4 regions of the Rhodococcus sp. NPDC060086 genome follow, and region 2 is predicted to be linked to each of the others. Evidence: riboswitches for the same ligand, from Rfam matches in the RefSeq annotation. Region 2 holds a riboswitch; each other region holds the start of a gene.
What was found. Region 2 has a riboswitch for cobalamin ahead of ACFWB0_RS21580 (ABC transporter substrate-binding protein). Riboswitches for the same ligand answer to the same signal wherever they lie in the genome.

Region 1 (7,684 bases), on a different contig from region 2:
TGGTGAGCATCGGCAACGCCTTGGCCTATGCGACCCTTCCTGCGCTGATCATGGGTGCCGTTCCGCTTACCGACACCGCCGCCGCGAACGGCCTCAACAGCCTCGCGCGAACCATCGGAATGTCGAGCATGAGTGCGGTGGTCGCCGCGTTGCTCACCAGCATCACCCTCGAGGCGGCAGGCGGAACATTCCCGGCGCACGGGGCCATCATCGTCATCTTCGTGATCGCGGGTGCCTCCACGTTCATGGCGACGCTGTGTGCCGTGTTCCTGCCGAAACATCGACCCGTGCACACGACGTCGGTCGTCGATGCGACCGAGGGGGCGTGAGGTGGCGATGAGCGAGCGAACCACCCGCGACACCATCCTCGACGCCGCGCGACCGCTGTTCGCCGAGCGAGGGTTCAACGGCACGACCATCAGGGATATCGCCGACGCCGCCGGGGTCTCACCGGCTCTGGTGATGAAGCTGTCGGGCAGCAAGGCCGCGCTCTTCCAGGCTGCTGCACCCGACTCTCCGGGGCTGGGTCCGGATCCCTCCGAGGAATTGCCGGGATACCGGTTGGTGCGGGCGCTCGTCGAACGCCGGAACTCGGGAGACTACGAATTCTGGGCAATGGCTCCTAATCTCGTGCAGGAGGCCCCGGATCCCGAGGCCGCCCGCGCGAAGATGACGGAACGACTGGTGCCGCGCATCGCGGCGGCGATCGGCGAACAGACGCCAGGGCTGGTGCGGTCGCGGATGGTCGTCACACTGCTGCTGGGGCTCGGGAGTGGACTACGCACGTTCGAGATTCTGACACCCGACATGATCGACGGCGCGACACTGATCGACACGTACGGTGCACTCGTGCAGAAGATCATCGACGACACCGAGCTCTGAGCTTTCCGGTGCGAGCGACGAAAGTGACTATTCTCGTGTCAGCCGGCTTCCACGGACCGCCTCGTCCACACGGCACCCGACTGCATGGTCGAGGTCCCCGCTGCACCGACGATGAGCAGGCACCTCATGTCGATACTCGCGGGATCCAGTTTCTCGAGGGTGGTGACCTCGAGGGATTCACCCACGCGGCCCACATCCCGTCCGATGACGACGACGGTGTCGGCGGGACGGTGCCGCAGCAGCACGTTCATGGCCTCCGCGACCTGCGCGGTCCGTGACCGGGACGCGGGATTGTAGATCGCCAGTACGAGATCGGCTTCCGCGATCGCAGTGAGCCGCTTCTCGATCACGCTCCAGGGCTTGAGTCGATCCGACAGGCTCATGACTGCGAAATCGCCGCCGATGGGTGCACCCGCGCGGGCAGCAACGGCCTGTACCGCCGACACTCCAGGCAAAACGCGGATCGGCACCGACGCGTACTTGTCGTCCTGCGCTGCCTCGAACACCGCCGACGCCATCCCGAACACCCCTGCGTCGCCGCCGGACACCACGGCGACCTTCTCACCGGACAGCGCCAGGTCGAGTGCGAACCGAGCGCGATCGACCTCGACTGTGTTGCCACTCGAATGTCGTTGCAGACCTGGCCGTACCGGAACCCGATCGACGTACGGCCCGTACCCGACCACATGATCGACCGACGTGAGCGCCGCCGATGCCTCGGGTGTGAGCCATCTGTCGTCGGCCGGGCCGAGCCCGATCACGAGAAGTTCGTGCGTCTCGACCGGTGCTGCGATCTCTGCCGTCGCCGGGCGTGACCGGTCTACCACTTCGCGGTTGCGGGGAGCCCGATCGCCGGGCGCGAGAATCACCGAAAAGTACGGCACCGAATCAGGATCCACGTCCGCTGCCGCGATGATGCGTTGCCCGTCCATCGTCGCGCGCTCGACGTACACGGCGTCGTCGAGTCGTCCCGTCTGTTCCAGCGCGCTTCGTACCGCAGGGAATGTGCGTCCCAACTTCATGATGACTGCGCCGTCGGTATCGGCAAGCCGCCTCGCCAATTCGGGCTCGGGGAGCGTGCCAGGGAGGATGGTGAGCACATCGGTGCGCCGCACGAGCGGCTCTGCGGATGCGGCCGCCGCGGCCGAGAACGACGTGACTCCGGGAATTACCTCGGCCGCATAATGTTTCGAAAGTCGGTCGTGGAGGTACATGTAGGAGCCGTAGAACAGGGGGTCTCCCTCGCACAGCACGACGACGGTGCGGTCGGCATCGAGGTGAACGGAAAGTCGTGCAGCGCATTCGTCGTAGAAATCGGCGATCGCGCCGTCGTACCCGCCGGGGTGATCGGTGGTGCCGACGGTGACGGGATACACGAGCTTCTCCTCGATCACCCCGTCCGGGATCAGGTCGGCAGCGATGCCCCGCGCGATCGAGCGGCCGTGCGTGCCCGAATGGTAGGCGATCACGTCGGCTTCGGCGACCAGTCGTGCGGCCTTACGGGTGATGAGTTCCGGGTCGCCGGGACCGAGCCCGACACCGTAGATCCTGCCGGTCATTCCGCCTCCTGAGCAAGTGCGTTGAGCGCCGATGACGCCATGGCCGAACCGCCCCGCCGCCCGCGCACCACAAGATGCGGGATCTGCAGAGCGTGCGCGATCAGAGCTTCCTTGGATTCGGCGGCGCCGATGAATCCCACGGGTACGCCGACGATTGCCGCAGGACGCGGCGCACCGGCGTCGAGCATTTCCAGCAGGTGGAACAGTGCGGTGGGCGCGTTACCGATCGCGACGACCGCGCCGCCGAGCCGGTCCGCCCACAGCGATACGGCCGCGGCCGAGCGAGTGGTGTTCCACTGTTGCGCGAGTTCCGGCACACGAGGATCGCCGAGCAGGCACAGGACCTCGTTGTCTGCGGGCAACCGTTTACGGGTGACCCCGGCAGCGACCATGTTCGCATCGGCGATGATCGGCGCGCCTGCATTCAGGGCTGTACGGGCCGCGGACACCAGATCGGGGTGGATCACCAAATCCTTCGCCAGGTCGGTCTGGCCGCTGGCATGGATCATCCGCACCGCGACTTTCTCCGCGTCGCCCGGGATCGCTGCGAGATCGGATTCGGCGCGGATCGTCGCGAACGAACGGACGTAGATCTCGGCGCCGTCCGTCTCGTACTCGTAGCGGCGCGGTGGTGGCTGAAGGGTCACGTCGAGCTCCTGTGTGACGTCGAACGACTGGAAAAAACTAGGGTGTGCGGGGAATTCGGTGCACCACAGGCGCGTTCGCAACCGACGATATGAATACGGTCAGCTGTGGTGTCGGAGGCGGCGGTGCGGCGGGCCAGAGCCCGGGTATCACCTCGGGCGAGGCTACACCCGGGCGACCCGGTGCATGCGGTGACCCTGGGCCACGCGGAGTCGTCCGACAACACGAAGCCCGCGTCGGACAGCGCGCCAGGATCGGCGCCGGAAGGGAGCACGAGGCCGCGCCACGGTGTGACGATCACGTCGTCATCGGGGAGTGTCGCGATCATGGACGACGTCAGGATACCCAGCGGGACCAGCAGTGATACCGCACCGCCGAGCGCTCCGTACGGCATCGCATGCGACGCGAGCGCGGGAGCCGGGCCGTCGCCTCCGAGTTCGGCGCCGCGGCCCGGCAATTGCCGGACGTGCCACACCGTTCCGCGCGTCTGTACGAACCGAAGAGCCAGGTCGATCAGAGTGTCGACGACCTGCGGCATCGGTACCGTCGGACCGACCAGTTCGCCGATGCCGACCCGCATCGTGTGCGTGTCCACGGCGATGGCTGCAAGATCGCAGCGGAGCCCCGCGACGTCGCCCCGGCCATCGTCGAGACCGAACAGGAAGCGGCCCGGCAGCTCGACGAGGGCCGGTTCGGCGCACAGCGCGGTATCGAGCGCACCGATCAACGGCCGGATGTCGGCGACCCCGTCGACGAGCCCCGACAGGGGTGATGCGACCAGGTTGCGCACTCGTTCGTGCGTCGGCGACGGCAGGTACCCGGCTGCGGCAATTGCGTCGACCAGATCGGCAGGAACTTTGCCGCACTCGTCGAGCGAGATACCTCTGACCTGCAAATTTCCCCGCGATGTGAGGTGCACGTCGCCGTCGGCGAATTTCTGGGAGGCGGCCGAGAGTTGCTGCAGACCGCTGGACGGCACGCGGCCGCCCGGAGTGCGCAGACGCACCAGCGCCCCGTCGGCGGCGAGGTGCGGTCGCAGCAATCCGGGGCAGCGATCGGGGGGAATTTCGGGCAAGACGTGCTCCACGGGTGCACATGGTTGCACATGCTCAGGAAATGGTGCGCTACGCTGGCGACGTCGTGGTTACGGGAAGCCGGTGAGAAACCGGCGCGGCCCTCGCCACTGTGAGCGGTAGTTGCTCGCCCTCGTCCGTACCGGCTCGCCGGAACGGAGACCACTGGACGCAAGTCTGGGAAGGTCGGCGCAGCAGCAATGATCCGTCAGCCAGGAGACCGGCCACGACATGAGTAGTCCACGAGGGTTTTGGAGACTGAACATGGCCGTGTGCCTTGGGTTTTGCGGTGCGTCGTGACGCGCCTTGCTGTGCTGTCGACGTCCGACACCGACCTGCTGTCGGCCCGTGCGAGCGGCGCCGACTGGGCGGTCGGAAACCCGTCCCGCCTCGACGTCGACACCGACCTGAGCGGGCTGCTCGAGGGCGCCGACCTGGTCATCGTGCGGATTCTCGGCTCGGCCAAGTCGTGGCAGAACGGGCTCGATGCAGTCCTCGCGCGGGGTGTTCCCGTCGTCGTCCTGGGTGGTGAACAGACTCCCGACGCGGAGCTCATGAGCTACTCGACGGTGCCGATCGGCACTGCTGCAGAGGCACATCGCTACCTTGCCCACGGCGGCCCCGCGAACCTCGCGCAACTCCACGCGTTCCTGTCCGACACCGTCCTGCTCGGCGGTGAGGGGTTCGAACCGCCGGCCGAGCTACCCGAATGGGGTGTGCTCGAACGTCCTGCTCCGGCTGTCGAGTCGCTGCCACGGGTGGGTGTGTTGTTCTACCGAGCCCACCACACCAGCGGAAACGTGCAGTTCGCGCATGATCTGGCCGACGCGATCGATGCGACCGGTAAAGCGCATGCCGTGGTCGTGCACTGCGCCTCACTGCGCGGCGCTCCCGACGATCTCCTCGCCGAACTCGGCACCCTCGACGCCCTGGTCGTGACCGTGCTCGCCGCCGGCGGCACCAAGCCGGCCACTGTCAGCGCCGGCGGCGAGGACGAAGCATGGGACGTCGGGGCCCTTGCCGCACTGGATATTCCGATTCTGCAAGCCCTCTGCTTGACGTGGAGCCGCGAGAGCTGGGCAGACTCGGACGACGGCGTGTCCCCACTCGACTCCGCGACCCAGATCGCGGTACCCGAATTCGACGGCCGCATCATCACGGTGCCGTTCTCGTTCAAGGAACTCGACGTCGACGGTCTGCCCCGGTACGTCACCGATCCGGAACGCTGCCGGCGGGTGGCGGGAATCGCGGTCGCGCACGCCCGATTACGGCACGTCCCGCCCGCAGAACGACGCATCGCGATCATGCTATCGGCATATCCCACGAAACATTCACGCGTAGGCAACGCCGTGGGCCTCGACACTCCGGTGTCGGCGATCAAGATGTTGCGAGCGATGCGCGACCTCGGATACGACCTCGGCGACGGTTTCCCCGGTGTGAATTTCGACGACGACCCTGAACTCGATGACACTGCAGCCGGAAACACCCTGATCCACGCGCTGATCGACGCAGGTGGGCAGGATGAGGAATGGCTCACTGCCGAGCAGATCGCCGGTAATCCGGTGCGGGTCACCACATCCGATTACGTGGAGTGGACGAAGGATCTGCCCGCCGAGCTCGCCGACGCGATGACAGAGGCGTGGGGGCCGGCCCCCGGCTCATTGTTCGTCGACGGGGACGCGATCGTGCTGGCCACACTGCAGGCCGGCAATGTCGTCCTCATGATCCAGCCGCCCCGCGGATTCGGTGAGAACCCCGTCGCGATCTACCACGATCCCGACATGGCACCGTCGCACCACTACCTCGCCGCCTACCGCTGGGTCGAACAGGGCTTCGGTGCCGATGCCGTCGTCCACCTCGGCAAACACGGCTCGATGGAGTGGCTCCCCGGCAAGAACGCCGGCATGTCGGCGTCGTGCGCGACCGACGCCGCCATCGGGAATCTGCCGCTGATCTACCCGTTCCTCGTCAACGACCCGGGCGAGGGTGCGCAGGCCAAGCGACGCGCGCACGCCACGATCGTCGATCACCTGATTCCGCCGATGGCGCGCGCCGAGTCGTACGGCGACATCGCCCGCCTCGAGCAACTGCTCGACGAGTACTCCAACATCGCGGCGATGGATCCCGCGAAGCTGCCCGCGATCCGCGCGCAGATCTGGACGCTGATCCAGGCCGCGAAACTCGACCGCGATCTGGGACTCGACGACCGCCCGCACGACGCCGAATTCGACGATTTCCTCTTGCACGTCGACGGGTGGTTGTGCGAGGTCAAGGACGCGCAGATCCGCGACGGCCTGCACGTACTCGGCGCCGCCCCGGTCGGTGAGGCCCGGGTCAACCTGGTTCTGTCGATCCTGCGCGCCGCCCAGGTGTGGGGCGGTAAGAGTCACGCGGTGCCCGGCCTGCGGACCGCACTCGGCCTGAAGCCGGACGCGCCGCTGACCGAGGTCGATGCGATCGAAACCCAGGCCCGTGCGCTCGTGCAGGCGATGGAGGATGGCGGCTGGAACGTCGAATCCGTCCCCCGGTCCGTCGAAACCGTTCTCGGTCAAGCTGATACCGAGGTTGCGCGTGTGCTGGTGTTCGCCGCAGAACAGGTCGTGCCACGTCTTGCTCAGACCACGGACGAACTGGATGCTGTCCTGCACGCTCTCGACGGTGGATATGTTCCGGCCGGGCCGTCGGGTTCGCCGTTGCGCGGCCTCGTCAACGTGCTGCCCACAGGCCGCAATTTCTACACCGTCGATCCCAAGGCCGTGCCGAGCCGACTCGCCTACGACACCGGTGTCGCGCTCGCGAACGCACTCATCGAGCGGTATCTGGCCGACTCCGGTGAGCATCCGCAATCGGTGGGGCTGTCGGTGTGGGGCACGTCCGCGATGCGCACCGCCGGCGACGACATCGCCGAGGTGCTCGCGCTCATCGGCGTCCGCCCGGAATGGGACCCGGAATCCCGTCGCGTCCGCGAACTCACGGTCGTACCGCTCGAGGAACTCGGCCGTCCACGAATCGATGTCACGGTGCGCATCTCCGGATTCTTCCGCGACGCGTTCCCGCACGTGATCGGCATGCTCGACGACGCGATCCGCATGGTTGCGGCACTCGACGAACCCGACGAGATGAATTACGTCCGCGCTCATGCCAGGCGTGACGAGGCCGAGCACGGCGACTCGGATCGGGCGGTGCGCCGCATCTTCGGATCCAAGCCGGGTTCGTACGGTGCCGGCATTCTGCAGCTCATCGATTCCGGGAACTGGCGCACCGACGCCGATCTCGCCGAGGTGTATACCGCGTGGGGTGGTTTCGCGTACGGACGCAACCTGCACGGCGTGGCCGCGGCCGACGACATGCGTGCCAATTACCGTCGGATCGCCGTGGCCGCCAAGAACACCGACACCCGCGAACACGACATCGCCGACTCCGACGACTACTTCCAGTACCACGGCGGCATGGTCGCCACGGTACGTGCGCTCACGGGCAACGACCCCAAGGCGTACATCGGGGATTCGACGATCCCCGACGCCG
Region 2 (7,684 bases):
CAGCGGATTGATCGCGCCGGGAAGACGCGTGATGGTGCCCGATTCGAGGCCCTTCCGGAAGACGATGCGCTTGTCCGCCGGAGTGGTGGAGGCAGCGATCAGTCCCGTCATCAGAACAGGCCCTTCGGCAGCTTCGGTGCCCGTGCGAGCACGTCGTCGGTGACGGTGAAGGTGAGACCACCCAGTTCACCGGCCTGCAGGTCTGCGACACGCTGCGCGGTGTCGAGGAAGCGGTCCTGCTCGGACACCTCGACGACACCCTGGGCGAGGATACGGAACTTCTCGATGTACTGGTCGCGAGCAAACGGACGCGCACCGAGCGGGTGGGCGTCCGCGATGGCGAGTTCGTCCACGATGACCTCGCCGTTCTTCAGCGTGACCTCGGCGCGAGCACCGAATGCCTTTTCCGCGGGGTCGGTGGAGTGGTACCGGCGCGTCCACTCGGGGTCCTCTGCGGTGGAGATCTTGTTCCAGAGCGCGATCGTGTCGGGACGCTGCGCACGCTCGGGTGCGTAGGAACGTTCGTGGTGCCACACACCGTCCTGCAATGCGACCGCGAAAATGTACATCACGGAGTGGTCCAGAGTTTCGCGGGACGCGTGTGGGTCGAACTTCTGAGGATCGTTCGAGCCGGTACCGATCACGACATGGGTGTGATGGCTGGTGTGCAGCACAATCGACTCGATCTGTTCGAGGTCGCCGATGCGCTCTCGCATGCGGCGAGCGAGATCGATCGGAGCCTGGCTCTGGTACTCGGCCGAGTGTTCCTTGGTGTACGTGTCGAGGATCGCGCGCTTGGCCTCTCCGGGTGCCGGCAACGGCACGTTGTACTCGACCTTCGGGCCGCCGAGCAGCCATGCGATCACACCGTCCTCACCCTCCCAGATGGGAGACGGGGCGCCCTCGCCGCGAAGGGCACGATCGACGGCCTCGACGGCCATCTTGCCCGCGAAAGCGGGAGCGTAGGCCTTCCAGCTGGAGATCTCGCCCTTGCGGGACTGACGCGTGGCCGTCGTCGTGTGCAGGGCCTGTCCGATGGCCTGATACACGGTCTCGGTGTCGAGCCCGAGGAGTGTCCCGATGCCGGCTGCGGCGGACGGGCCGAGATGCGCGACGTGGTCGATCTTGTGTTCGTGCAAGCAGATCGAACGGACCAGGTCGACCTGGATCTCGTAGCCGGTGGCGAGGCCTCGGATCAACTCGGCACCGCTACGTCCGGCGTGCTGGGCCACCGAGAGGATCGGCGGGATGTTGTCGCCCGGATGGGAGTACTCGGCAGCGAGGAAGGTGTCGTGGAAGTCGAGCTCGCGCACCGCGACCCCGTTCGCCCACGCCGCCCACTCCGGCGAGTAGGTGCCGCCGACCCCGAACACCGTCGAACCCGGGGTGTACGGGTGCGTTCGGGCCTGGGCACGCGCGTTCGACACGGGCCGGCGGGTCAGCGACGCGGCGGCGACCGCGGCGTTGTCGATGATGCGGTTGACGATCATGTCTGCGGTGTCGTCCGGAACCTCGACCGGGTCGGTCGCAACCTCCGCGATCCGCCACGCAAGGTGCCCTTCCTTCGGAAATTCTTCCGCGGACCGATGGGTGCGTACGAGATGTGTCTTCACTGGATCCTCCGAACGTCGGCGCTTCGGTTTGCACGCTACGCAGGATTAACAAAGTTGGAAATGCCTTGCAAATGACTATTTTTGCGGAACACATCGAGCAAATTTGCGAAGATTGCGTAAGGTCAGGATGCTAGATTCGCACCCATGCAGAAGATGTACGCCGGGGCCCGTCTGCGCCGCCTGCGGGAGGAACGCGGGATGACCCAGACCGCGCTCGCGACCACGCTCGGGTTGTCCACCAGCTACGTCAACCAGCTCGAGAACGACCACCGTCCCCTCACCGTGCCGGTACTGCTGCGCTTGAACTCGATGTTCGACCTCGACATGGTGTTCTTCGCTGCCGACACCGACGCCCGTCTCCTCGCGGACCTCCAGGAGGTGCTCGCGGAGAACCCCGACACCACTGCGGTCTCCGCCGCCGAGATCGACGAACTGTTGTCGCGCACTCCGTTTGCAGCACGCGCACTGGTGTCGCTGCACCGCCGACTGCGCGGCGCTACAGAACAGCTCGAGCAGCTCGCCCCGGGCGATCCGGGAGTCGTCGCCGACCAGACCGCAACGACCCCCTACGAGGAGGTCCGCGACTTCTTCTACGACCGCCGCAACCATATCGCCGGACTCGACGATGCTGCCGAGGAACTGTTCACCAGCCGCGGACTGACAGTGGGCGGGCTCGATCTGCAGCTGAGCAGCCTGCTGCACGACGAACACGGCATCACCGTGACCATCCGCACCGACGAACCCGACCGCATCGGACCGAAACGGTCGTACGACCCGGTCGCGAAGGTCCTGACCCTCGCGCGACGCCTCACCCCCGGCCAACGCGCATTCCAGCTGGCGACTCAGCTCGCGTTCATCGCACACGCCGACACCATCGACGCGATCGTCGCAGGTGCCGACGCACTGCCCGAACGCTCACGGGCCCTTGCTCGCGTCGGCCTGGCCAACTACTTCGCCGGCGCGCTGATCCTGCCGTACACCCAGTTCCTTCGCTCCGCCGAGGCCCTGCGCTACGACATCGATCTTCTCGGCGCGAAGTTCGAGGTGGGCTTCGAGACCGTGTGCCACCGGCTGTCGACACTGCAACGACCCGGGCAGCGCGGGGTGCCGTTCTTCTTCGTCCGCACCGACCGCGCCGGAAACATCTCGAAGCGGCAGTCCGCCACCGCTTTCCACTTCTCCCGTGTGGGCGGTAGCTGTCCGCTGTGGGTTGTGCACGATGCGTTCACATCACCGGGTCGCATCCTGACGCAGGTGTCTCAGATGCCGGACGGCCGCACCTACCTCTGGATCGCCCGCACCACCCATGAAGCAACGCCCGGGTATCTCGCCGCCACAAGGGATTTCGCGATCGGCCTCGGCTGCGATCTCGGTTACGCCGACAAACTCGTCTACTCGAGAGGGTTGCGTCTCGACGATCCTGACACGACCACACCGATCGGCGCGGGCTGCAAGGTGTGCGACCGTCCGTCCTGCACCCAGCGGGCGTTCCCACATCTGGGCCGCACCATCCGGATCGACGAGAACAACGCGGGACTCGTTCCGTACTCGGCCTCGGAGAGCCGGTGAGATGGGCAACGAACGACATCTCGATCCCGATGTCCACTGGTGGGCGCAGGCCGACTGCCGGTTCTTCGGCCCGTCGCCGTTCTTCGGACCGGACGCCGAAACGCCCACGGAGCGGTCGCGCCGTGAGAACCACGCCAAGCAGATCTGCTCCGGTTGCTCCGTCGTCGACGAGTGCCTGCGGTACGCGGTCGACACCGGCGAACAGTTCGGGATCTGGGGTGGCACCTCGGAACGGGAAAGAAAATCACTCACCCGTGCGTGATCTCGACATCCAGGACTACCAGAATCACGCACGGGCAACGGAGCTGCGCAACCTGCGATAGCGGATCGCAGGCGCCCCGTCGTCGACCGTTACCGTCGCGTGCACCCCGTAGACCTTCTCGATCAGGTCTGCGGTCAGTGCCGCGGACGGAGTGCCGTGCGCAACGATACGACCATGCGAGAGCACCACGACCCGGTCGCAGAACATCGCCGCGAGATTGAGATCGTGTAGCGCCACGTAGCTGGTGACCGGCAGCGCCGCGACCCGTTCGAGGATGTCGAGCTGATGCTGGATGTCGAGATGGTTCGTCGGCTCGTCCAGTAGCAGTTCCTCGGGTTCCTGCGCGAGGGCGCGGGCGATCTGCGCTCGCTGCCGCTCTCCACCCGACATCGAGCGCCACAGCCGGTCGGCGAACTCGACCATCCCCGTCACCGCGAGCGCGCGCTCGATGGCGTCCGTTCCGCCCTCGTCACGTCCGAAGACGTCGGAGTGCGGAATTCGACCGAGCCTCACAACATCTCGTACCCGGATGTCGACTTCGGTGTGCGCGTGCTGACCGACCATCGCGACCCTGCGCGCGAGATCCCTGCGACCGAGACTGCCGATGTCGGTTCCGTCGAGAGTCACCGCGCCTCGGTCGGGACGATCGATGCCGGCGAGCAGGCGCAGCAGCGACGACTTGCCCGAGCCGTTCGGTCCGAGCAGCCCGATCGTCTCGCCCTGCACGGGATCGATCGTCACGTCGTCGATGACGAGATTCCCACCGCGGCTCCATCGCAGCGACTGCACGGACAGTGTCACGGCGTACTCCTCGTACGGAACAGGATCAGCGCAAAGGCCGGCACACCGATCAGAGCGGTCACCACACCCACCGGTATCTCCTGCGGTGCGAACACGGTGCGGGCCACCGCATCCACCCACACCATGAACACCGCACCCACCACAGCGGTGACGGGTACGAGGTGACTGTGCCGGGGGCCCACCAGGAATCGTGCGGCGTGCGGTAGGACGAGACCGACGAACCCGATCGCTCCCGCGGCGCTGACCAGCACGGCGGTGATCAGAGCGGTCACCAACAGGAACATCAGCCGGGTGCGTCCCACCGAGATCCCGAGCGTCGCGGCGGTCGACGAGCCGAAGGTGAACGCATCGAGCGCGGACGCCCGGAGCATGCACACCACGATGCCCAGCCCGCACACGGCACCGCACAGGGCGACGTCACTCCACGTAGCGCCGGACAGCGACCCCAGCAACCAGAAAAGCACCCCACGGGTGCGCTCGGCATCGGCAGACGAGATGACGATGAACGATGTCAACGCCGAGAACAGTTGTGTTCCTGCAACACCCGCCAGTACGACACGTGAGGTCCCGCCCCCTGCGCCGGTGGCGAGCAGCAGCACGAGCGCGAACGACGCAAGCGCACCCAGGAACGCACCACTCGACAGCGACACGGCACCGCCGCCGATACCCAGCACCGCGACCATCACAGCGCCGGTCGATGCGCCGGACGAGATACCCAGGACGAACGGATCCGCCAGCGGGTTGCGCAGCAACGACTGCATGATCACACCGCACACCGCGAGACCCGCTCCGCACACCGCGGCCAGCAGGGTCCGCGGCAGTCGCAACTCCCACACGATCCCTTCGCGGATCGCGCTCACCGAACTGTCCGCCAGACCGATCCGATCGAAGATGACCGCGTACACGTCCGACACAGAGAGTTCGGCGGGGCCGATCGTGACCGTCGCAGCGATCGACATCGCCAGTACCGCGAGCCCGACCACGACGACGACCGCTGCGACCGGGGTACGTTCGGCAGGCGACCGGTCTTTCGTCGCCGACACCATCAACCCGCGAGGTTCCACTCGCGCAGAGCGCCGGCCACCTTCTCGATCCCGTCGATCGTGCGGATCGACGGGTTCATGTCGGCACCGTTGACGACGATGTACCGCTGGTTCTGCACAGCTGTCAGACGCTGGGTGACCGGATTCGATTCGAGGAATTCGATCTTGCTGTCGAGTGCGTCGCCCGCGATGCTGCGCCGGCTCAGATCGCCGAGCACCAGTGCCGTGGGATCACGGTCGAGGATCGATTCCCAGCTCACCTGCGGCCACTCGTTCGTGGTGTCGTCGAACACGTTCTTCGCACCGACGGAGTCGGTGATGATGCCCGATGATCCGCAGCAGCCCGCAACGTACGGGGTGGCGGTGTCGGCGAACCAGTACGCGAGCGACGCTCCGGAGGCATCGATCTCGCCCGCAGCGACCTCGTACCGCTGCTCGAGTTCGGCGACGAAATCTTCTCCACGCTCGGCTACGTCGAAGATCGCGGCGAGTTCGCGGATCTCCTTGTACACCGACTCCATCGTCAGGGGTTCGGTGCGGTTGCCGTCGGAGTTGACGCTGTCGTCGTCCTTGCCGTCGCAGTCGGTGGGCGACAGGTACGACGGGACCCCGATCTGCTCGAACTGCTCCGATGTCGCGACTCCGCCCTCGCCGAGGGTGCCCCCGAAGGAAGCCGACACGAAGTCGGGTTCGGTGTCGAGCACGACCTCGAAGGAAGGATTGTTGTCGGCGAGGCGCGGGACCTTCTCGTTCTCGGCCGCGAGGTTCTCGCGCACCGGGTCGGTCCAGGTCGCGGTGCCGACCATGCGGTCGGCCAGGCCGAGCGACAGCAGGATCTCCGTCGACCCCTGGTTGAGCGACACAGCCCGCCGGGGAGGCCCATCGATCGTGACGGTGCGCCCGCAGTTTTCGATGCTCAGCGGGTAGTTCGACGTCGACGACGCGGTGATGTCCTGCTCGGTGGTATCGGTCTCGGTGTCGCTCGACGAGCAACCTGCCACGGTCATCGCCGCAGCGATGAGTGCGACACCGACACGCAGCATTGTGGGCCGCCCCGTGCGGGCGGCGAATATCGGAGTGTTCATGTCCATCCTCGTGGTGTTGCCTCGGTCGGCGCAGGTGTCCTGGCTCCCGGATCGACGCTCTCCCCCGGCCTTCCAACCCGTGCGGGCCGTGACCATGAATTGGGGAATCGCTCCTCGGTGACAGTTGCGGGACAGCCCCGGATTCGCACCGGTGTTCCCTACGTCGGTTCGAACAGTACAAGACCGGCCTCGGCCTCCGAACACGTGGATGCCTCGTCCACCTCGGTCCGCTCGTGATCAGAGGACGGCTCGTGACTCCCGAAGCAAAGAGGCGTACGACCGCAGCAGCTCCCAGACGTCCGAATCATTCACGTCGAGCCTTCCGGTGCGTCCTGTGGCCGTCAACGCTCCGGTGAGTCGTCCGTCGCTCGAACGCACGGGCACGGCGAGTGCGGTCCGCCCGATACGACTCTCGTCGACCTCGTACGCAGCATCCGAATCCTGGACGCCCCGCAGTTCCGCCGCCAGTTCCGACGGCTCGATCTTGGTGCGCTCGGTGACGCGGCGAAGTCGGCCGGTGCCGATCAGTTCGGGCCGCTGCGCCAGAAGCAACTTGCCGATCGCCGACGCATGCAGGTGCGTCGTCCACGTCGATTCGCCGGGCAGTTCGTGGTCGGGGTCGCGATCCACCAGGTGTACTCGCCCACCGCTGTAGGAGGCGAGGTAGATGCCGTACCGAGTCCGGCTCCGCAACTCTTCGACGACGGGGCCCGAGTCGACGTGTTGCAACGGATCGGGCGCGGCAGAGGCGAGTTCGCGGATCCGGCACCCGAGCGCGAAACCCGATAGGTCCTCCACACGCACGAGATACCCGTCGGCCACGAGGAGGTTGAGGAGCCGGTATGCGGTCGCAGGCGGGGTGCCGGTCAGTGTCGCGATGTCTCGCGCCGACGCGCCCGCACCGAGAGTGGCGACGGCCTCGAGCATCGCGAGGGCGCGTTGAACGGCTCGCGGCTCATGCCCTCCCGAGCCGACACTCATCGCTGCTCCGCACCCGGATGGTCGACACCGACGAGAGCCATGTCGCCTCGAGCGTTCTCGGCGAATGCGCCCGAACCGGGGAGCACGTCTTCCGAACCGGGACTGTCGAATATCCCGACAGCGGCGAGACTCGCCGGGCGCGCACGGCTCAGATATCGATACCAGAGCGTCGCACTCACCGGAACAGCAACGACGGCGACGAGTCCTGCGAACCGGCCGTCCAGTATGTGATCCGCGACGATGAATCCGATCGCCGCGACGCCGATAGCGGCTCCGAGGCAACCTATCCGGGCGATCGCCGGCGTCGACTCCCGGATCCGGGAGAGGAAC
Region 3 (7,684 bases), on a different contig from region 2:
CGTTCACCGGCGAAGTCGACCACTTCGTCTACTCCCGCTACGGTAACCCGACCGTGAAGATGTTCGAGGAGCGGTTGCGGCTGCTCGACGGCGCCGAAGCCTGCTACGCCACGGCATCGGGAATGTCCGCGGTGTTCACGGCCCTCGCGGCGCTGCTCGGCAAGGGTGATCGTCTGGTCGCGGCCCGTAGCCTCTTCGGATCGTGCTTCGTGGTGTGCAACGAGATCCTGCCCCGCTGGGGTGTGGAGACGGTGTTCGTCGACGGTGAAGACCTCGATCAGTGGGAGCAGGCGCTGTCGGTGCCCACCACCGCGGTGTTCTTCGAAACCCCGTCGAACCCGATGCAGACTCTCGTCGACGTCCGCAAGGTCTCCGAGATGGCGCACGCAGCAGGCGCAAAGGTGGTGTTGGACAACGTCTTCGCCACCCCGCTGCTGCAGCGCAGCCTCGATCTGGGCGCCGACATCGTCGTGTACTCCGGCACCAAACACATCGACGGTCAGGGCCGGGTGCTCGGCGGCGCGATCCTCGGCCCCCAGGACTACATCGACGGGCCCGTCAAGAACCTCATCCGTCATACCGGTCCGTCACTGAGCCCCTTCAACGCGTGGACGCTCCTCAAGGGCCTCGAAACGATGCCCGTCAGGTTGAATGCCGCGGTCGACTCCGCGTTGCGTCTCGGCAGGTTCCTGGAGTCGAACGACAAGGTGCGCTGGGTCAAGTACCCCTACCTCGAATCGCACCCGCAATACGAGCTCGCGACGTCGCAGATGAGCGGCGGCGGCACGATCCTCACCTTCGAACTCGACGCCCCCGAGGGCGAAGGCAAGAAGCGTGCGTTCGAACTGCTCAACAAGTTGCGCATCGTCGACATCTCCAACAACCTCGGCGACACGAAATCACTCATCACCCACCCCGCGACCACCACCCACCGGGCAATGGGACCGGAGGGGCGCGCCGCGATCGGCCTGTCCGACGGAGTCGTGCGCCTGTCGGTGGGCCTCGAAGATCACGAGGATCTGCTCGAAGACCTGGCGCAGGCGCTCGCCTGACCCGGAAACGCTGTGGGATACGCTGCGGGTGCTCTGCCAGTCGGGCAGGGCGCCCGCAGCGTTTTCGGTGAAGCCGGTGAAAACCCGGAGCTGTCCCGCAACTGTGATCCCGGTTCCACCGGGTAAGCCAGGTCAGCCGGCGCCGCGGACACATACTGGTCCTCGGACGAAGGACGGTATCGTGCCGCAACTCGTCGTTGCAGCCGTGCTGTTTTCGTCCTCCGAGCCACGGAGGATGGCTGTGCCACTCACTTCCCGCAGGTTTCTCACCGCCGGTGTCGCCGCTCTTGCCCTGGTGATCGTCGGCTGCAGTAGCGGTGACGATGCCGCGTCCGACAGCACTGCACCTGCAGAGTCCGGGACGCCGCAGGCCATCGTGTCGCTGAGTCCGACCACCACCGAGATGCTCTACGCGGTCGGTGCGGGCGAGCAGGTGATCGCCGTCGACGACCAGTCCGACTACCCCGAGGGCGTCCCGGTCACCGAACTGTCGGGCTACAACCCCAACGTCGAGGCCATTCTCGGTTACGACCCCGATCTCGTCGTCGCCACCGACGACAACGGCGACCTCGTCGCCGGACTCGGGAATGCCGGCGTCGAGGTCCTGCTTCTTCCCGCTGCCGTCACTCTCGACGACACCTACGCCCAGCTCGAGCAGGTCGGTGCCGCGACCGGCCACGTCGCCGACGCCGCCGAACTCGTCGCGCAGATGCAGACCGAGATCGACGAGATCGTCGCATCCGTGCCCGAGCGTGAGACACCGCTGCGGTACTACCACGAACTGGACAACACGTTCTACAGCGTCACCGACGACACCTACATCGGCGAGATCTACTCGATGCTGGGCCTGACCTCCATCGCGACCGGCGGCGACGGATACCCGCAGCTGTCCTCCGAGTACATCGTCGAGCAGAACCCCGACCTGATCTTCCTCGCCGACTCGCAGTGCTGCGGTGTCACGCCCGAGACGGTCGCCGAACGCGCCGGCTGGGCGGAGCTCACCGCCGTCCGCGACGGGCAGGTCCACGTCCTCGACGAGGACATCGCGAGCCGATGGGGTGCGCGCGTCGTCGACCTCGTGCGTGAACTCGCCGCAATCGTCACCGCCGTTCCCGCGGGCCAGCCTGCGCCGTGATCACCTCGCGTCGCCGCGCACTCGTGTTGGGTGGCGCGGTGATCCTTCTCCTCGCGGCGATGCTCGTCGGGATCCTCGTCGGTCCCGCCGGGCTCACCCCGCGCGGTGTGCTGCTCGACATTCTCGACAAGATTCCGTTCGTCGACGTCGACTCGGGTCTGAACACGCGACAGCAGGCGATCCTGTGGAACATTCGCATGCCCCGGGTTGTGCTCGGTGTGATCGTCGGAGCGATGCTCGCGATCGCCGGCGCCGCCTACCAGGGCGTTTTTCGCAATCCGCTCGCCGACCCGTACCTCCTCGGCGTCTCGAGCGGTGCGGGCCTCGGCGCGACACTCGCAATCGTGGTGGGCGGCGCCGCCGGATTCGCGGGGGTGCCCGTCGCCGCATTCGCGGGTGGGATGCTCGCGGTGGGCGCGACCTACGCGCTCGGACGCACCGTCGGGGGCAGCCGCACCGAAGTCATCATCATCCTCGCCGGTGTGGCGGTCGCGGCGTTCGCGAACGCCATCCAGACGTTCTTCATGCAACTCCACGACGACACCTTGCGTCAGGTGTATTCGTGGATGCTCGGACGCCTGTCCACCGACGGCTGGTCCGACGTGCGGACGGTACTGCCGTACGTCATCGTCTCCATCGTCGTGATCATGCTGCACCGGCGCACCCTCGACGTGATGTCGGTCGGCGACGTCGAAGCCTCCAGCCTCGGCATCAACCCGGCCCGGGTGCGGCTGATCCTCGTGTGCATCGCGACACTCGGCACCGCCGCCGTCGTCTCGGCCAGCGGCCTGATCGGGTTCGTGGGCATCGTCATTCCCCACGCGGTGCGGCTGCTGATCGGCCCGGGACACCGACTGTTGTTGCCGTTGTCGCTGATGATCGGCGCGGCATTCCTCGTGCTCGCCGACGTCCTGGCCCGCACCGTGATGTCGCCGGCCGAACTGCCGATCGGTGTCGTGACCGCAGCGATCGGCGCGCCGTTCTTCCTCGTGGTGCTGCGGCGGAGCCGGGGTGTGGCATGAACGAGGTGATGTGCCGTGGCCTGTGCGCGGAGCGCGGCGGCGTACAGGTGTTGCACGACGTCGAACTCGTCGTCGGCGCGGGGGAGTGGGTGTCGCTCGTGGGTCCCAACGGGTCGGGCAAGACCACGCTGCTGCACGCGCTCGCAGGGTTGGTGCCCGCGGCAGGGGACGTCGAGGTCGCGGGGGTGACCCCTCGGCACTCGGGTCGCCGCGCCGTCGCGCGTGCGGTCGCGTTGATGCCGCAGCGACCGATCGTTCCCGAGGGCGTCACCGTGCGTGAGCTGATCCATCTCGGCCGCACCCCACACATTCCCCGCTTCGGGAGTGAAACCCCGCGCGACCGTGAGATCGTCGAGCGGGTCATCACGAGGCTCGAACTCGACAACTTCGCATCGCGGCTCGCGACCGCGCTGTCGGGTGGAGAACTGCAACGGGTCGTGCTGGCCCGCGCGCTCGCGCAACAACCGCAGGTCCTGTTGCTGGACGAGCCCACCAGCGCCCTGGACATCGGCCATCAGCAGCAGGTGCTCGATCTCGTCGACTCGATGCGACGAGAAGGGGAGTTGACGGTGATTGCGGCCATGCACGATCTGACGTCGGCCAGCCAGTACGGTGAGCGGCTCGTGCTGTTGGACCGAGGGCGGATCGTCGCCGACGGTCTTCCCACGGAAGTCCTCACCGTCGAGCGCATCGCCGACATCTACGGTGCGCGCGTCGAGGTACTCGACCGTCCCGCAGGCCGGGCGGTGCTGCCCTTGCGCGACCACCCCCGACCCGTCGAAGCACAGGAGCCGTGATGGAAGTACTGCTGCTGGGTACCGGAGCTGCGGACGGGTGGCCGAGCCCCTTCTGCCGGTGCGGATCGTGTGTGGACGCGGCGGGCAGGCGCGAGATCCGCGGCCAGACGGCAGCATTGGTCGACGACGTGCTGATGCTCGACTGCGGGCCGGAAGCGCCGCGCGCGGCGGTGCGATTCGGCCGGACCCTCGCGGAGGTGCGCCACATCCTCCTCACCCACGCACACCCGGACCATCTGGGCCCGCAGGCTCTGCTCTTCCGGTCGTGGGTCGAGGCGGGGCATGTCGTCGACGTGATCGGCCCGGCAGATGCCCTCGACGTGTGCCGGCCGTGGGCCGGGCCCGACGATCCGGTCCGGTTCGTGCCGGTGGAGGCGGGCGACGAACTGCCGGTCGGCGAGTACACGGTGCGGGTACTGGCAGCACAACACCGGGTGTTCCGCGACGGCGATGCTGTGCTGTACGACGTCGCCGGACCCGACGGGTCGCGGATCCTGTGGGCCTGCGACACCGGGCCGCTACCCCCGGCCTGGTTCGACACGGTGCGCGGTGCCGCGTTCGATGCGGTGTTCCTCGAGGAGACGTTCGGCGACCGTTCCGAGCTCTCACCAGGGCATCTGGGTCTACCCGAGTTCGCGGAGACCGTCGAGGCCCTGCGGGGGTGTGGCGCCGTGGTGGACTCGACGGATGTCGTCGCGGTGCATCTGGGGCACCACAATCCGCCGATCGAACAGCTTCGGGAACGTGTGCGCAACTGCGGTGCCCGCCTGGGCACCGACGGGGAGGTACTGCGGGTGGGAGCCGGATCGAGAGCGTCGCGGACGCTGGTACTCGGCGGGGTCCGCTCGGGGAAGTCGCGTCACGCCGAGGAACTGTCTGCGGCGTACGGATCGGTGGTGTACGTCGCAACCGGAGGTGTCCGCGAAGGCGACGACGAATGGGCGCACCGTGTCGCGCTGCACCGCGAACGCAGGCCCGGCACGTGGTCGACGATCGAAACCGTCGATGTTGCGGAGATCTTGCGCGAGGCCACGGAGCCGCTGCTGATCGACTGTCTCGGCACGTGGTTGACCGCGCGGCTCGACGTGCACGACGTGTGGAACGGCGGCGACGTGGCGGCCGTCGACGCCGACATCGACGAACTGCTCGACGCATGGAAGGCGTGTCGTGTTCCCGTCGTTGCAGTGAGCAACGAGGTGGGCAGCGGGGTGGTGCCTGCCACCGCGTCCGGGCGGTTGTTCCGTGATCTGCTGGGCCGACTCAACGCGTCGGTTGCGTCCGTGTCGGATTCGGTGACGCTGGTCGTCGCGGGCATCCCTATGCCGTTGCGCTGACACACAACGCGCGCAAATTGGACGTGGGCCACATTTCCTAGTTTCCTGCCTCGAATCGTGGCACACTGGATCCTCGGTGCCAGCGGGCAGAACATGGAGAGGAGGACTCGGATGCGTACCAGGCCAAATGTGTGGAATGGATCGCGATCGATGATCCGACTCCTCGACCATGAAGTCGAAAAGTCCGGTCGACCAACCGGATTCAGCTGCTGACACCCCGATTCCCGGGGTGTGTGCGCCCCGGGTTGCCAGTCGCCTCACCGTGACACCCCGGGCCGTTCACACGTCGAGAATGTGCAATCCAGAAGGACTCGAGTCCCCGCTGCCTGCGTGGGACACACCTGTGCCGCGACGGCCCGGAAGGAGACAGACCGATGACCATGACTTTGGCAGACCTGCTTGCTCCCACCTACGACGCTCCCGACTGGGACGTCGCCGCATGCCGCGGTGACGCCCACCCCGACCGATGGTTTCCGGACCCGAGCGAAGACTTCGACTACGCCGCACGCGTGTGCGCCCGTTGCCCGATCCTCGATTCCTGCCGCACCTATGCTTCCGAAGACAAGCAGTCCGGCGTGTGGGGTGGCCACGAGTACCGTCGCGGCAAGATCATTCGCTGACGCTGCTGTTCGTGTACGCAGCGCTCGAGTGAAAAGGCTTGACCCGGGACACCGTTCACGTTCGCGTCAGAACGGATTGCCGGTTCGGCCCACCAGATCGGCGACCGAGTCGATGATCCGCGTCGGACGGTAGGGATACAGTTCCACCGACGCGTGGGTGCTGATTCCGGTGAGTACAAGCAATGTTTGGAGCCCGGCTTCGAGGCCGCAGACGATGTCGGTGTCCATCCGATCGCCGATCATCAGAGTGTGCTCCGAGTGCGCACCGATCGCCCGGAGCGCTGATCGCATCATCAGGGCGTTGGGCTTGCCGATGAAGTACGGGTCGCGGCCGGTGGCGCGGGTGATCAGCGCGGCGACCGAACCGGTCGCGGGGAGCGACCCTCCGGGTGACGGACCCGTCGGGTCAGGATTCGTCGCGATGAACCGGGAACCACGTTCGACGAGCCGGATCGCGGTCGTGATCGCCTCGAACGAGTAGGTTCGGGTCTCGCCGAGCACCACATAGTCCGGGTCGCTATCGGTCAGTACGTAGCCGATGTCGTGCAGTGCGGTCGTGAGTCCGGATTCGCCGACGACATACGCACTGCCGCCGGGTCGTTGATTCGCGAGGAACGTCGCGGTGGCCAGGGCCGAGGTCCAGATGGATTCCGCAGGCACGTCGAGGCCTGTCCTCAGGAGCCGCGCCCTCAGGTCGCGCGGAGTGCGAATCGAATTGTTGGTGAGCACCATGAACGGAATCTCGTTCGTCCGGAGCTCCTCGAGGAACGCGTCGGCTCCGGGGATGAGGGCGTCCTCGTGTACGAGGACGCCGTCCATGTCCATGAGGTAGTTCCAGACCGGTGCGGTGGCAGGGGCGTCATCCGAACTCACCCGCACAGTCTCTCACCGGAACGTCAGGCGAGGAGCCGGTACAGACCGATCAGGCCGACCACGACGATCACTGTGCGCAGCGCGACGGGCGACAGGCGCCGGCCGTAGTGGGAGCCGAGCCACCCGCCGATCAGTGATCCCACTGCGATCAGCGCCGCGATGGTCCAGTTGATCCGATCGAATGCTACGAGGATGTACATCGTCGCGGCGACGACATTGACGATCAGTGACAGCAGGTTCTTCGCCGCGTTCTGTCGTTGGATGTGGTCGTGCAGAAGCGCACCGAACAGGCCCATCAGCAGGATTCCCTGGGCCGCCGTGAAGTAGCCGCCGTAGATGCCCACCGCGAAGGTGCCCACGATCAGCACTGTCATCCGGACGGGGCCGAGAGCGCCGTCCGCGTCGCCTCCGGCCCGCGCGAGCACCCACTTCTGAATCTTCGGCTGAAATACGACGAGCAGCAGCGCGAGGATCAGCAGCACCGGCACGATCGTCTCGAACACGGTTTCCGGCAGCGTCAACAACAGCCACGCGCCGAGGATGGCTCCGACGAAGGATGCGGGGATCTGCCAGCGTAGCCGCGGCCATTGGCCCCGCAGTTCCTTCCGATATCCCCAGGTTCCCGATATCCCACCTGCAATCAGGCCGATCGCGTTGGACATCGTCGCGGTCACGGGCGGTACACCGAAGGCGATCAACGTGGGGAACGTGATGAGTGTGCCGGAGCCGACGAGCGAATTGATTGCGCCGGCCCCGAGCCCGGCGAGGGCGACGAGGAACAGTTCGAGCGGAGTCACCGAGCGGAGTCTACGGCTCGTCGAAACCGGCGTTGTGTTCGATATCCGGTACCG
Region 4 (7,684 bases), on a different contig from region 2:
CACTCGACGCCGACATCGAGGCACTGTCGCCCCGGGGCCGGCGCACCATTCCGGCCTCGGAGTTCTTCACCGGCATGTGGACCACCGATCTCGAAGCCGACGAACTGCTCACCGGCGTGAACTTTCCGACGTGGACCGGCCGGTGTGGTTTCGCGATCGAGGAATTCGCCCGCCGTACCGGCGACTTCGCACTCGCCGGGGCAGCGATCGCGATCCGCCTCGACGCGGCGTCGACACTCGACCGTTGCGCGATCACGCTGTTCGGTGTGGCTCCGACACCCGTCCGCGCCACCGCGGTCGAGTCGGAACTCCTCGGACGGAACATCCGCGAGATCGAGGCCGACGAGGTCGGGCGGAGCGCACTGGACTCCCTCGACACGGTCTCGGACGACCTGCACGGCCCCGCTGCCTACCGCCGTCGGGTGGGAGCGACGATCGCAGCACGTGCGTGGCGTCGTGCGGTGGACGAGGCAACCACTCAGGAGGGTTCCGCATGACCAATGTAGACATCGAAGTTCGTGTCAACGGGAGTTCGCGTCGCCACTCGGTGCCGCCGCGTTTGACTCTCGCCGACTACCTCCGGGTCGACTGCGGCCTCACCGGAACGCATCTCGGCTGCGAACACGGCGTGTGCGGTGCGTGCACGGTCCTGCTCGACGGGGAGGCGGTGCGTGCCTGCCTCGTCTTCGCGGTCCAGGCCGACGGCGCCGAGGTCACCACCATCGAAGCTATGGCGTCCGACGACGGGACGCTCTCGCCGGTCCAGGCCGCATTCCGTGACCATCACGGTCTGCAATGCGGTTTCTGCACACCCGGGTTCATCATATCGGCGACGGCATTTCTGGAGGAGAACCCGTCGCCGACCGACAGTGAGATCCGGGAAGCACTGTCCGGAAACATCTGTCGATGCACCGGGTATCAGGGAATCATCGCGGCAGTGAAGTCTGCCGCGTCCACCACGAGCACAGGGGAATGACATGACGGGACGGGTCGAGGGGAAGGTCGCCTTCATCACGGGCGCAGCACGTGGCCAAGGGCGCAGTCACGCAGTGAGATTGGCCGAAGAAGGCGCCAACATCATCGCGGTCGACGTCTGCAAGCAGCTCGACGGGGTGCCGATCCCGATGTCGACGCCCGAAGATCTCGAGGAGACCGTGTCGCTGGTCGAGAAGGCGGGCGGCAAGATCTACGCCGCTCAGGCCGACGTCCGCGACATGGCCGCGATGCAGGCCATCGTCGACGACGGTGTCGCGCAGTTCGGGCGCCTGGACATCATCTGCGCCAATGCGGGACTCGCGAGCTCGGGCGATCGCCTCGATGCGCTCGACGAGAAAGGCTGGCGCGACATGATCGACGTCAACCTCACCGGTGTGTGGATCACGACCCGCGTCGCGGTGCCGCACATGCGTGAAGCAGGCAACGGTGGTTCGGTCATCCTCACCAGCTCGGTCGGTGGCCTGCGGGCACTGCCCAGTGTCGGGCACTATGTCTCCGCCAAGCACGGCATGATCGGCATCATGCGCACTCTGGCGATGGAGCTCGGCGAGGAGAGCATCCGCGTCAACGCCATCTGCCCGACGCAGGTGAGTACCCCGATGCTTCTCAACGAGCCGACGTTCAAGATGTTCCGTCCCGATCTCGAGCACCCGACGAAGGACGATTTCGCTCCGCTGTCGCAGATGATGCATGTGCTGCCGACCCCGTGGGTCGACGCGATCGACATCAGCAACGCGGTGCTGTTCCTCGCGTCCGACGAATCGCGCTTCATCACCGGCGTCTCGCTGCCGGTCGACGCCGGCGCGATGCTCAAATAGACCGGTCGCGCGCCGGATCGTAGAGATGTGAGCACGCCACGTCGGGTGTGTCCCGGACACCGAGGGCACGCCCGACGAGGATCACCGCGGTGTGCTTCAACTTCGCAGCCTCGACCTGGTCTGCGATGTCGGCGAGCGTGCCGCGCAGCACGATCTGATTCGGGCGCGACGCGAATGCCACCACCGCCGCCGGACAGTCCGGACCGTAGGTCTCGGCGAGTTCGGCTGCGAGCACGCGTATCCGGGTGATCGCCAGATGCAGCACCAGGCTCGCCTTCAGCCCCGCCACCCGAGTGAGCGCCTCGGTGTCGGGCATCGACGTCGACCTCGCCTGCGTACGGGTGAGCACGACCGTTTGCACGAGTTCCGGCACGGTCAGTTCGGTGCCGAGGGTCGCCGCGGCAGCGGCGTAGGCCGGGACACCCGGCGTGACGTCCCAGGCCACGCCCTCGGCGTCGAGGCGCCGGGTCTGCTCGGTCAGCGCCGAGTACAGCGACGGGTCGCCGGAGCACAATCGCACCGCGTCGAGTCCGCGACGGTCGGCGTCGACGAGGTGCGCGGTGATCCGATCGAGGTCGAGATGCTGGGTGTCGATGAGTTCGGCGTCGTCGTTGCAGTGCGCGAGGATCTCGGCGTCGAGATAGGTACCCGCGTACAGCACGACCGGAGCGGCGCGGAGCAGGCCGACGGCGCGCAGCGTCAACAAATCTACAGCGCCTGGGCCTGATCCCACGAAATGTACTGTCATTTTTCGCCTTTCACGACATTCCATTGCACCACCGGTCGCAGCGACTGCCAGCCGGTGAATGTTCCTATCGATGAGGCCTGTTCGACGGACAACCGCGACAGCTCGCCTCCATATTTCTTCCACCACTGCACGAGCACGGCCTCGGTCTCGAGGGTCACCGAATGCACGACGAGGCGACCACCCGGTCGCAGTGCCTCCCAGCAGGTGTCCAGCACACCGTCCCGACTCCCACCACCTCCGACGAAGATCGCGTCGGGGGTATCCAGTTCGGAGAGCGACTCGGGTGCACCACCTCTCACGATCGTCAGCGACGGCACACCGAGCCTGGCCGCGTTGCGCGCGATCGCGTCGGCGCGAGTCGGGTCCTTCTCGATCGCGATGGTGCGGCAGCGCGGATCCGTTCGGGCCCACTCGATGCCGACGGATCCGGCACCGGCACCCACGTCCCACAGCAGTTCTCCCGGCCGCGGCGCGAGTGCGCATACCGCGGCTGCCCGGATCGGGCGCTTACTGAGCTGACCGTCGTTCTCGAAGCACTCGTCCGGGAGTCCGGGGGCCGTGGACAGCCCTTCCGCCCCGACGCACTCGATGCACAGGAGACTGAGTTCCGGGGCGAGAGAGCCCACGAAAGTGATTGCTGTGCCGTCGATTCGATTCTCTTCACCGCCCAGGTCAGCGAGCACCGTCACTGCGGCATCCGCGAACCCCTCCTCCACGAGCAGCCGCGCGATCTCGCCGAGGCTCGACGACGTCGAGGTCAGCACGATCAGGCGTCGGCCGCGCGTCAGATAACGGCGCAGGGCGTCGACGTCGCGTCCGACGAGGGTGACCGTGTCGCATTCCTCGGCGGCCCACCCCATGCGGGCTCTGGCGAGAGTCACCGATGACACCGTGGGGATCACCTCGACGGCGTCGCGGCCGAGCCTGCGGATGAGGGTCGAGCCGATACCCGAGGTCAGCGGGTCGCCGGACGCGAGTGCCACGACCATCCCGGTATGCCGGGCCAGCAGGTCGTCGAGACCGCTCAGCAGCGGGGACGGCCACGGCTCGCGGACCGCGTCGGTCGGCGGGATCATCGAGAGGTGTCGTGCGCCGCCGAGGAGCGTGCCGGCAGCGAGCACGCGCTCCCGGCCGATCGCCGACACACTGCTCCACCCGTCGGCGCCGATACCGACGACCGTGATCCGTGAACCCATGGCCGTGAACCCTAACTCAGGACGTGTGGCTAGACTCGTCCGCGGCAAGACACTCGAAGGTGCCCTTCACAGGGATAATCGGGAAGCCGGTGAGAATCCGGCGCAGGCCCGCTGCGGTGACCCGGGAGTCGTCGATCATGCGCGTGAGCGCAACCACTGGACCGTCAGGTCCGGGAAGGTGATCGCACGACGCTCGACCGGGAAGTCCGAATACCGGCCTTCGAACAGTTGCCGAAGTGGACATCCCAGCGGGAGCCTGTGGAGGTTGGAATGCTCGTGTATCCGTTCAGCGCGGTCGTCGGTTCCGACGACCTGTCGCTGGCCCTGACGTTGTGCGCGGTGTCGCCGTCGATCGGCGGAGTGCTGGTGCGCGGCGAGAAGGGCACCGCCAAATCGACCATGGTTCGCGCGCAAGCAGCACTGTTGCCGCAGGTCGCGGAGGTCGAGGCCTGCCGGTTCGCGTGCGACCCGTCCTTCCCCGACCCGCACTGCCCCGACGGCCCTCATCCGGTCGACGCGCAGTCGCACCTCCGGCCGGCACGGCTCGTGGAGTTCCCCGTCGGCGCGAGCGAAGACCGGGTCACCGGGTCGCTGCATCTGGGCAAGGCCCTGTCTGCCCGAACTGCCGAATACGAACCCGGTCTGCTCGCCCTCGCTCATCGCGGAGTCCTGTACGTGGACGAGGTGAATCTGCTGCACGACCACCTGGTGGATCTGCTGCTCGACGCTGCCGCCATGGGTCGGTCCACGGTGGAGCGCGACGGGGTGTCCGTCGGCCACGCCGCCTCGTTCGTCCTGGTGGGCACCATGAACCCGGAGGAAGGCGAGCTTCGCCCGCAACTTCTCGACCGGTTCGGTCTCGCCGTCGACGTCGCGGCTCCACGCGACCCGCAGTTGCGCGTCGAGATCGTGCGTCGCCGAATGGCATTCGACGCGGATCCTGAATCGTTCGTCGCGCAGTGGGCGCAGGCCGAGGCCGAGTTGTCCCGGCGGATCGCTGCAGCGCGCGACCGCGTGTCGGCGGTGCGCCTGAGCGACGCTGCCCTGGTGTCGATCGCCGAGATCTGCGCGGCGTTCGACGTCGACGGCATGCGCGCCGATCTCGTCACCGCCAAGACCGCGGTCGCACATGCGGCGTGGGCCGGTCGTGACGAGGTGACCCGCGAGGACGTGGCCGTGGCCGCGAAACTCGCGTTGCCGCATCGGCGGCGCCGCAACCCGTTCGACAATCCCGATACCGATGATGATCTGCTCGACGAATTGCTGAATCGTCCCGATTCGCAGCCTGATCCCGACCTCGATCCCGACGACGACCCCGACGGTGGCGGCGCGCCCGACCCGGAAGACTCCCCGGCAGACTCAGCGTCCGGCTCGAGTGGCAGCGCCCCGACCTCGGTGGATGCGCCGGCCGATCCGTACCGGACACGACTGTTCTCCGTCGACCGCACCGGGCGTGGTGTCGCGGGTCGCCGGTCGAAGGCGGCAACCACCATCGGGCGCACCGTCGGCGATCGTGCGGGCGACAGCGGCCCCGTCCACCTGCCCGCCACCATCCGCGCCAGCGCCCTCGGTTCGGACGGGTGGCAGGTGCGACGCAAGGTCGTCGAAGGGCGGGAAGCGAACCTCGTGCTGCTGTGCGTCGACGCGTCCGGTTCGATGGCAGCGAAGCAGCGGATGACGCAGGTCAAGACCGCGATCCTTTCGCTGCTGCTCGACGCGTACCGACGTCGCGACACGGTCGGTCTCGTAACTTTCCGCGGCGACGACGCGACCCTCGTACTGCCCCCGACGAACTCGGTCGACATCGCGGCGGCGCGCCTACGGGAGCTTCCCGCCGGTGGCCGCACTCCCCTCGCGGAGGGCCTGGCCGAGGCCGCCGAGACCCTCCGCCGGCATCGGTTGCGCGACCCGGATCGGCGGGCGCTGCTCGTCGTCGTCACCGACGGGCGCGCGACCTCGGGTGCCGACGCGGTCGCCCGCTCGCTCCAAGCCGCCGACGTCCTCGCTGCCCAGGGAGTCGCGGCGGTGGTCGTCGACTCCGAGACCGGTCGCTTCCGGATGGGGCTCGCGGCGCAGCTCGCCGACCGGCTCGGCGCCGAATATGTGCAGGTGGGCGAGGTTCATGCCGATGCCCTCACCTCGATCGTGCGTGGAAGGGCAGCCTGATGCCGAAGGGACAACCCGAGGTCGTACCGAACGACGGGCTCACCACCCGCCAGCGCCGCAACCGGCCGCTGCTGATGGTCAACACGGGCGACGGCAAGGGCAAATCCACCGCCGCGTTCGGGTTGGCGTTGCGCGGCTGGAATCAGGGCTGGTCGGTCGCGGTGTTCCAGTTCGTCAAGTCCGCGAAGTGGCGGCTCGGTGAGCAGACGGCGTTCGAAACCCTCGGTGAGCTGCACGACGAGCGCGGCACGGGCGGCGCCATCGAGTGGCACAAGATGGGCTCGGGCTGGTCGTGGTCGCGCAAAGAAGGCAGCGACGAGGACCACGCCGCCGACGCGCTCGCGGGGTGGCGTGAGATCCAGCGACGCCTCGCCGCCGAGCAACACGGCCTGTACGTCCTCGACGAGTTCACGTATCCCATCAAGTGGGGTTGGATCGACGTCGACGAGGTCGTGCAGACGTTGACGTCGCGGACCGGGCACCAACACGTGATGATCACCGGGCGCCGCGCCGACCCCAAGCTGATCGAGGTCGCCGATCTGGTGACCGAGATGACGAAGATCAAGCATCCGATGGATGCGGGGCAGAAGGGCCAGAGGGGCATCGAATGGTAGAGGATGCAGCATGGTAGAGGGTGCAGCGTGGTAGCCATTCCGCGCTTCGTCGTTGCCGCACCGGCGTCCGGACACGGAAAGACTACCGTGGCAACAGGTCTCATGGCTGCCTTGCGTCGCGCCGGGCACATCGTGTCGGGGCACAAGATCGGCCCTGATTACATCGACCCCGGGTATCACGCACTCGCGACAGGCCGCCCCGGACGCAACCTCGATCCGCACCTCGTCGGCGACGACCTGGTTGCACCGCTGTTTCTGCACGGCGCGGACGGCGCCGACGTCGCGGTAGTCGAAGGCGTCATGGGACTGTACGACGGGATGCTCGGCACGGACGGATATGCGTCCACTGCCCACGTCGCCGGCTTGCTGGGCGCGCCGGTGATTCTCGTCGTCGATATCTCGCACGCGTCGCGGTCGATTGCCGCAATCGTTCACGGCATGGCGTCGTACGACCGGGGTGTCCGCCTCGCCGGTGTCGTTCTGAACAAGGCGGGGTCGACGCGGCACTCGGACGAGGTCATCGCCGCGCTCGAGTCCACCGGCATCCCCGTCCTCGGTGTACTACAGCGCGACGACGGGATCTCGGCGCCGTCGCGGCATCTGGGACTCGTACCCGCTCAGGAACGTGTCGAGGCCGCCGGGCAGCTCGACCGTCTCGCCGCGCAGATCTCCGAACACATCGATCTCGGCGAGGTCCTCCGGATCGCGCATTCCGCATCCGATCTTCCCGATACACCGTGGGAGCCTCCCTTCACCGGCGCCGACGGTCCCGTGATTGCTGTGGCAGGCGGGCGCGCATTCACGTTCCGCTACACCGAGACCGAGGAGATCTTGCGCGCAGCCGGATGCCGGACGGTCACCTTCGACCCGTTGCGCGACGAGGCCCTACCCGACGACACCGCCGGTATCTATCTCGGTGGCGGATTCCCCGAGGTGCATGCCGCGGACATCTCCGCCAATGCGCCCTTGCGCGAACACCTTCGCGTTGCCATCGCAGGTGGGGTACCCACCGTCGCCGAATGTGCAGGCCTGCTGTACCTGTGTCGCGACGTCGATGGCACGGACATGGTTGCAGCGCTGGACGTCTCCGCACATATGACGCCGCGGCTGACACTCGGCTACCGCACCGCGATCGCGCCCGCCGAC

Region 1: it holds a riboswitch for cobalamin, as region 2 does, so the genes downstream of both, cobN (cobaltochelatase subunit CobN) here and ACFWB0_RS21580 (ABC transporter substrate-binding protein) in region 2, are expected to answer to the same signal.
Region 3: it holds a riboswitch for cobalamin, as region 2 does, so the genes downstream of both, ACFWB0_RS14605 (ABC transporter substrate-binding protein) here and ACFWB0_RS21580 (ABC transporter substrate-binding protein) in region 2, are expected to answer to the same signal.
Region 4: it holds a riboswitch for cobalamin, as region 2 does, so the genes downstream of both, ACFWB0_RS22490 (VWA domain-containing protein) here and ACFWB0_RS21580 (ABC transporter substrate-binding protein) in region 2, are expected to answer to the same signal.

The regions. Positions count from the first base shown of each region.
Region 1 covers NZ_JBHWWZ010000057.1:1,840-9,523, reverse strand. Annotated here, with positions in the region: gene ACFWB0_RS22455 (MFS transporter) at 1-329, shown strand, start outside; gene ACFWB0_RS22450 (TetR family transcriptional regulator) at 337-882, shown strand; gene ACFWB0_RS22445 (precorrin-2 C(20)-methyltransferase) at 921-2,441, opposite strand; gene ACFWB0_RS22440 (precorrin-8X methylmutase) at 2,438-3,088, opposite strand; gene ACFWB0_RS22435 (cobalamin biosynthesis protein CobG) at 3,085-4,161, opposite strand; cobalamin riboswitch at 4,187-4,403, shown strand; gene cobN (cobaltochelatase subunit CobN) at 4,456-7,684, shown strand, end outside.
Region 2 covers NZ_JBHWWZ010000052.1:6,059-13,742, reverse strand. Annotated here, with positions in the region: gene prpB (methylisocitrate lyase) at 1-111, opposite strand, end outside; gene prpD (2-methylcitrate dehydratase PrpD) at 111-1,613, opposite strand; gene ACFWB0_RS21600 (short-chain fatty acyl-CoA regulator family protein) at 1,758-3,182, shown strand; gene ACFWB0_RS21595 (WhiB family transcriptional regulator) at 3,184-3,444, shown strand; gene ACFWB0_RS21590 (ABC transporter ATP-binding protein) at 3,469-4,245, opposite strand; gene ACFWB0_RS21585 (FecCD family ABC transporter permease) at 4,242-5,204, opposite strand; gene ACFWB0_RS21580 (ABC transporter substrate-binding protein) at 5,291-6,331, opposite strand; cobalamin riboswitch at 6,383-6,576, opposite strand; gene ACFWB0_RS21575 (IclR family transcriptional regulator) at 6,611-7,354, opposite strand; gene ACFWB0_RS21570 (APC family permease) at 7,351-7,684, opposite strand, start outside.
Region 3 covers NZ_JBHWWZ010000023.1:691-8,374, forward strand. Annotated here, with positions in the region: gene ACFWB0_RS14600 (O-succinylhomoserine sulfhydrylase) at 1-1,052, shown strand, start outside; cobalamin riboswitch at 1,086-1,211, shown strand; gene ACFWB0_RS14605 (ABC transporter substrate-binding protein) at 1,294-2,187, shown strand; gene ACFWB0_RS14610 (FecCD family ABC transporter permease) at 2,247-3,209, shown strand; gene ACFWB0_RS14615 (ABC transporter ATP-binding protein) at 3,206-4,006, shown strand; gene cobU (bifunctional adenosylcobinamide kinase/adenosylcobinamide-phosphate guanylyltransferase) at 4,006-5,340, shown strand; gene ACFWB0_RS14625 (WhiB family transcriptional regulator) at 5,715-5,960, shown strand; gene ACFWB0_RS14630 (HAD-IIA family hydrolase) at 6,027-6,785, opposite strand; gene ACFWB0_RS14635 (sulfite exporter TauE/SafE family protein) at 6,857-7,630, opposite strand.
Region 4 covers NZ_JBHWWZ010000057.1:13,586-21,269, forward strand. Annotated here, with positions in the region: gene ACFWB0_RS22465 (FAD binding domain-containing protein) at 1-497, shown strand, start outside; gene ACFWB0_RS22470 ((2Fe-2S)-binding protein) at 494-976, shown strand; gene ACFWB0_RS22475 (mycofactocin-coupled SDR family oxidoreductase) at 978-1,814, shown strand; gene ACFWB0_RS22480 (cobalt-precorrin-4/precorrin-4 C(11)-methyltransferase) at 1,807-2,562, opposite strand; gene cbiE (precorrin-6y C5,15-methyltransferase (decarboxylating) subunit CbiE) at 2,559-3,758, opposite strand; cobalamin riboswitch at 3,799-3,995, shown strand; gene ACFWB0_RS22490 (VWA domain-containing protein) at 4,029-5,924, shown strand; gene cobO (cob(I)yrinic acid a,c-diamide adenosyltransferase) at 5,924-6,538, shown strand; gene ACFWB0_RS22500 (cobyrinate a,c-diamide synthase) at 6,542-7,684, shown strand, end outside.